Nordella sp. HKS 07: one gene and its partner. The protein of the gene in region 2 interacts with the protein of the main gene of each other region in a pairwise test. Links are inferred from orthologs where the notes say so. Each region holds a gene or a part of one and is shown on either strand. Other genes may lie near its edges. The genes, in order: def and G5V57_RS10485.

Region 1 (3,142 bases), 2.3 Mb from region 2 along the record:
CAGCGTCTTCAGCAACGCGTTGAAGGCGTTCTTCGACAGCATGTGGACTTCGTCGATGATATAGACCTTGTAACGCGCCTGGATCGGGGCATAGCGCACGCCCTCGATGATCTCGCGCACGTCGTCAACACCGGTATTGGAGGCGGCGTCCATCTCGATCACGTCGATATGGCGCGATTCGAGAATCGCCTCGCAATCGGGCGTCACCTCCGGCATGTCGACCGAAGGGCCGCCGGGATAGTTGAGGGCACGGGCGATGAGGCGCGCCGTGGTCGTCTTGCCGACGCCGCGCACGCCGGTCAGCATATAGGCCTGGGCGATACGGCCGGTGGCGAAGGCGTTGGAGAGAGTGCGCACGACCGCCTCCTGGCCGATCAGATCGGCGAAGGTCCGCGGTCGGTATTTACGGGCGAGAACGCGATAACCGTGGGCGCTCGCGCCGCTTGCTTCTTCGGTCACTGGCGAGCCTGCCGGTCTGTTCCAAGGGCGTATATGTCTCAAGCGCTACAGAAAGCGCCTGAGGCGGGAGGCTGGACGGGCAACCCGTACCAAACTCGTTAGGGCTGCTTCCTTCCGGACCTGACCCGGTTGGCGAGCGACACGTCCGCCGCCAACCTCCCGCCGCCTATATCGGGCCTGATCGAGCAAAAGGCAAGTCTGTCAGAATCTCCGTTGACTCCAGGTCATATGCCCCTGCTATCCTGGTGTCAGTGCGGCCGCGTAAAGAGCCAATCAACAGGAGAAAAGCCATGAAGCTCTCCCTTCTCGGAATTTTTGCCGCCGGAGCGGCAGCCATCCTGCTGCAGACCGGTGTAATAGCCCAGTCCTCCAAGGCGGTGGCGGCTGAAGGCTGCATCGTCACCGATGTGACGTTGCATGTGAAGCGCTGCCCGGCCGGCGTCACCTTTGCCAGCGGGGCGGCGGCGGCCAAGCCGACCGTCACACCGACGGCGGCCGAGCCCGAGGTCACGCCGACGGCGAGTGCGCCCGCCGGCTGCATCAAGACCGATGTCATGCTGCATGTGAAGCGCTGCCCGGCCTAAAGGTAGACCAGCTATATTTGAGAGCCCTTCCCGGCCCGCCGGGAAGGGTCTCGACGGGTCTGGAACCGGCGCATTGACCCCTCCGCGGCCATCGCCTATCTGAACGGCATGGCCAAGCGCGACCTTATCATTCTGCCCGATCCCCTGCTCCGGACCGTCTCGAAGCCGGTAAAGACCGTCGATACGGCGACGCGTAAGCTCATGGATGACATGCTGGAGACCATGTATGAGGCGCCCGGCATCGGCCTTGCGGCAGTCCAGATCGGCGTGCCCCAGCGCGTGGTGGTGATCGACGTCTCGAAGGAAGGCGAGGAGAGGCAGCCGCTGTTCCTGGTCAATCCCGAGATCAGCTGGTCGAGCGACGAAGAGTCGGACTATGAGGAAGGCTGCCTGTCCATCCCGGAGTTCTACGACATGGTGACGCGGCCCAAGGAGGTCACGGTGCGCTATCTCGACCGCCAGGGCGAGGCCAGGGAAATGCAGTGCGGCGGCGTGCTCGCCACCTGCGTGCAGCATGAGGTCGATCATCTGAACGGCGTTCTGTTCATAGACTACATCTCCAAGCTGAAGCGCGACCGGGTGGTAAGGAAGTTCGCCAAGGCGCAGAAGCTTGCGCGCAGCGGAGCCTGACCCTTTGCGGCTCGTCTTCATGGGCACGCCGGATTTCGCGGTGCCCACGCTCGCCGCCCTCCTCGAAGCCGGCCACGAAATCGTCGCGGTCTATTCGCAGCCGCCCCGCCCGGCCGGCCGCGGCATGACGGACCGCCTGACGCCGGTGCATCATTTCGCCCTCACACACGACCTCGAGGTTCATACCCCCTCAAGCCTGAAAAGCGAGGACGAGCAGAAGCGATTCCGCGCCCACGAGCCCGATGCGGCGATCGTCGTCGCCTACGGTCTGCTGCTGCCCAAGCCCATCCTGGAGGCGCCGCGCCTCGGTTGCTTCAACGTCCATGCCTCGCTCCTGCCGCGCTGGCGCGGCGCGGCACCCATCCAGCGCGCCATCATGGCGGGCGACGCGGAGACGGGCGTCACCATCATGCGCATGGCTGAAGGGCTCGACACCGGGCCCATGTGTCTCGCCGGCCGCGGCCCCATCACAGTCAGCGCGACTGCCGGCAGTCTGCATGACAGCCTCATGCATATGGGAGCCAGCCTGATGGTAAAGACGCTCGAAGAGCTCGAAGCCGGCAGGCTCGACTGCCGGCCGCAGCCTGACGAAGGCGTCACATACGCGAAGAAGATCGACAAGGCGGAAAGCGAGATCGATTTCTCAAAACCGGCCAGCCAGGTGCGCAACCACATCCACGGCCTGTCGCCCTTTCCCGGCGCCTGGTTCCTGCTCGATCAGGAAGGTCGGACCTTCCGCATCAAAGTGCATCTGTGCGAAGTAGTGGACGGTAACGGTCTACCCGGCGAGGTGATCGACGACAAGCTCACCATCGCCTGTGGCGAAGGCGCGATACGTCTTGTGAGTCTTCAGCGCGAAGGCAAGAGCGCCATGGGAATCCAGGAATTCCTGCGTGGCCTTTCGGTGCCCAAGGGCGCGATGGTCGGGTAGACCGGGCGTTCCAACGGCTGCAGCGCTCGATCGCTTAAGTTTGCGCGTCGGGCTATCCGAAAATCGCCTCGCACTTTTCGGTCCGATGCTCTTGGTTATTCCGGTCCGTCGGCGGCCACACCACCCACGGGAACGTCTACAAGGATCGTGCCGGCTTTCTCGAAGGTGAGCGTCAGGGTGAGGCGCTCTCCCTTCTTCAGCGGGGCTTTCAGGCCCGTTAGCATCACATGCGTCTTCCTGGGGCCGAGCGCGACGGTTTCCTTGGGCGCGATGGTGATCGCTTCCAGATGGCGCATGCTCACCACACCATTCTCTTCCACATTCTCATGCAGCATCGCCATCTGCGCAGCGTCGGTCTGAACCGCGGTGAGCTTGTCCGCGACATCGCCGTCATTGCGGATGGTGAAGTAGACCGCTCCGGCCTTGGCGGCCGGCGTAGCGGACGCCCGCGCAAAGGCGCCCGTTACCATCATGCCGTTCGCCTGCGCGGCCGTCACGAAGGAGACGGCGGCGGCGACGGTCAGGCTGATGGCGGCGG
Region 2 (3,150 bases):
CGCCGATCAGCAGGATGAAGGCGAGGGCCAGCATCTTCACCGTCGGATGGCGGGCAATGAACTGGCTGACGCTGTTCGCCGACATGAGCATGACGGCGATAGCGATGACATTCGCCGCGATCATCACGGGGAGGAAGGTGGTCATGCCGACCGCGGTGATGATGGAATCGAGCGCGAAGACGAAGTCGATCACCATGATGAGGGCGATGACGCCGAAGAAGCTTGCCGCATAGCCCTGCTTCGGGCCCTCCCCGCCGCCTTCCATCTCCTCATGGATCTCGGCGGTGCCCTTGTAGAGCAGGAACAGGCCGCCCAGGATCAGGATGATGTCGCGCCAGGAGAAGTCGAAACCGGCGGCCGAGAAGACCGGATAGGTGAGCTTGGTGATCCAGACGAGCAGCGCCAGCATGGCGATGCGCAGACCCAGCGCGCCCATGAGGCCGATCTTCTGCGCGATCGGCCGCTGATGCGGCGGCAGCCTCTGGGAGGCGATGGACAGAAACACCAGATTGTCAATGCCGAGCACGATCTCGAGGATGGTTAGCGTCAAAAGGCTCATCCAGCCTTCGACCGTGAAGAGCCATTCAAACATTGGGTCCCCTTTTGCCCTTTAAAACAACACAAAATCGCGCATGACCGTGGGTAAGGTTTTTACCCATCCGTCCCTGCGCGTACAATAGATTGAGCCGGATCAACCGTTTCCGACTCCGTTCAGGCGAGATAGGAAGCCCGGCGCCCGGCTTCAAGGCGGATTGACTTAAAGTCCCGATTTGTTAGAACCCGCCCCGAAACCTCGAACCACGGTCCCCGATGTCTTATTTTATCGACAGCATCGCCTGCCGCCCGCTTTCCGCGGATGCGCTTTGCCGTGGCCTGGGGATGCTCAAAACGACGAAAACGACGAAAACCGTTTGAGCCTTCTCCCCCGGTCTCGTCTCCCGCGGGGGAGATGGCCGGAAGCAGCGCGCCCCAGGCAGAACCGCCAAGGTTCACGGGAGAGGGCGAGGGATAAAGGATAAAATTCAATGGGTTACAAAGTTGCAGTGGTCGGCGCGACCGGAAATGTCGGCCGTGAAATGCTCAATATCCTGGAGGAACGCCAGTTCCCGGTGGACGAGGTCTTCGCACTGGCGTCGCGCCGTTCGCTCGGCACCGAGGTCTCCTTCGGCGACCGCGTCCTGAAATGCCAGGACCTCGAGACCTTCGATTTCCGCGGCATCGACTTCGTGCTGATGTCGGCGGGCTCGGCCGTCTCCAAGGAATGGTCGCCCAGGATCGGCGCCCTGGGCCCGATGGTCATCGATAATTCCTCCTGCTGGCGCTACGACGCGGAAGTGCCGCTCATCGTGCCGGAAGTGAACGCCCATGCGCTCGAGGAATATATGAGACGCAAGACGAGGCGGAACATCATCGCCAATCCGAACTGCTCGACGGCGCAGCTGGTGGTGGTGCTGAAGCCCCTGCATGATCTCGCCAAGATCAAGCGCGTGGTGGTCTCGACCTATCAGTCCGTGTCGGGTGCCGGCAAGGACGCCATGGACGAATTGTGGAACCAGACCAAGGGCGTGTTCGTCACCGATGCGCCGGAACCCAAGAAATTCACCAAGCAGATCGCCTTTAACGTCATCCCCCATATCGACGTCTTCATGGAAGACGGCTTCACCAAGGAAGAATGGAAGATGACGGCCGAGACGAAGAAGATCCTCGATCCGAAGATCAAGCTCACCGCAACTTGCGTGCGGGTGCCGGTCTTCGTCGGTCATTCGGAAGCGGTCAATATCGAGTTCGAGCGCCCGATCACGGCAGAGGAAGCGCGCGAGACGCTGCGCGAGGCGCCGGGCGTTCTGGTCGTCGACAAGCGCGAAGACGGCGGTTACGTCACGCCGGTCGAGTGTGTCGGCGATTTTGCCACTTTCGTGTCGCGCCTCCGCGAGGACGGTACGATCGAGAATGGCCTCAGCCTGTGGGTGGTCTCGGACAATCTGCGCAAGGGCGCCGCGCTCAACACGGTGCAGATCGCCGAAGCCCTGATCAATCGCGGCCTTCTGAAGAACGCCGCCTGACAAGATATGGGGTGGCCCGCATGGGTCACCCCATTCCCTGTGGCAGGATTGTCACGTTCTGTCAGTATAAAGAGCGAGTGCGCAAGAATCCCCCTGTCGGAGGCGCTCGACTCATGCTATCTAGCCCGTCCCTGAACACAACACATGGAGACCGTCATGATGACAGCACGTAAGGAGCGTCGTTTACCGTGATCTCCGGGCCCCCGGGCTCGGTCCCGGTCTGGCCTTTCCGCTTGTGTTCTCGAAATCCCAAAGCCTGAAGACCATTTGACCGGGACGTGACTCTCGTCTCATGCGCGTGACGCGCATGCGCGGGACCGTCACGCATCACGATTCTTTCCTTTCTACATTCATTTCTCAAACGCGCACGGAAATCCGTGTTTCGTGAAAGGAAAAGTCATGTCCGCTTATCAGAAATCGCTGCCGTGGTTCAGACGCCCGGCACGCAGTCTCATCGCCGCTCCGGCGGCCCGGCTCCTCGCCGGCCATAAGAGGGAACGGCGCGTCCCGCACGATCCGCGCGAGATCGAAAGATTCCGCATCGAATTGGAGCTGAAGCGCGCCAGCCTCGATCTCAGCTACCGCTTCAAGGTCATGTAATCATGACCTTGGAGAAGGTCAGGGGATCGGTATTGGATCCGCACAGGACGACGCAGACGCGTTCATCCTTGTGCGGCCGATATGCACCAGACAGAAGCGCAGCGAAGGCTGTGGCTCCACCCGGTTCGGTAACGATCCGCGCATGGTCCCACAGCCAACGCTGCGCCATCCTGATTTCCTCATCCATCACGAGCGCCATGCGCTCGATGTATTTTTGCGCCAGCGGGAACATCAATTCGCCGGCGAAGGACGCGCCAAGCGAATCGGCGGCGATCCCCGACGGCGTCACCGTCACGCGCTCGCCCTTGGCCAAGGACGCGTGAAGCGCGTTGCAGGTCTCGGGCTCGACGCCGACGATCCTGACATCGCCCCGATACCAGCCGGCAATGCCGCCGATCAGACCGCCGCCGCCCACCGCCACCAGTAGCGTATCGATCTCGGGCAGTTGCTCCTGAATCTCTCTGCCGAGCGTGCCCTGACCCAACAA

Evidence for each region.
Region 1: the proteins of G5V57_RS10485 (region 2) and def interact in binary tests that used the Escherichia coli proteins (3 or more experiments, as listed by UniProt). The link is inferred for Nordella sp. HKS 07 from one-to-one orthologs.

Annotation. Positions count from the first base shown.
Region 1 is NZ_CP049258.1:4,545,274-4,548,415, reverse strand. Bases 89-2,912 are described here. They hold def (peptide deformylase), read left to right. Parts: upstream 89-1,151; coding sequence 1,152-1,673; downstream 1,674-2,912. Other genes in these bases: G5V57_RS21370 (copper chaperone PCu(A)C), read right to left, coding at 2,700-2,912; fmt (methionyl-tRNA formyltransferase), read left to right, coding at 1,693-2,604; G5V57_RS21385 (hypothetical protein), read left to right, coding at 750-1,043; G5V57_RS21395 (DNA polymerase III subunit gamma/tau), read right to left, coding at 89-459. Also shown: more of G5V57_RS21395, read right to left, coding at 1-88; more of G5V57_RS21370, read right to left, coding at 2,913-3,142. UniProt on the Escherichia coli protein: Removes the formyl group from the N-terminal Met of newly synthesized proteins. Requires at least a dipeptide for an efficient rate of reaction. N-terminal L-methionine is a prerequisite for activity but the enzyme has broad specificity at other positions.
Region 2 is NZ_CP049258.1:2,237,576-2,240,725, reverse strand. What follows is about bases 213-3,044. They hold G5V57_RS10485 (aspartate-semialdehyde dehydrogenase), read left to right. Parts: upstream 213-1,025; coding sequence 1,026-2,063; downstream 2,064-3,044. Other genes in these bases: G5V57_RS10475 (threonine/serine dehydratase), read right to left, coding at 2,656-3,044; G5V57_RS10480 (hypothetical protein), read left to right, coding at 2,463-2,663; G5V57_RS10490 (TerC family protein), read right to left, coding at 213-592. In the rest of the region: more of G5V57_RS10490, read right to left, coding at 1-212; more of G5V57_RS10475, read right to left, coding at 3,045-3,150.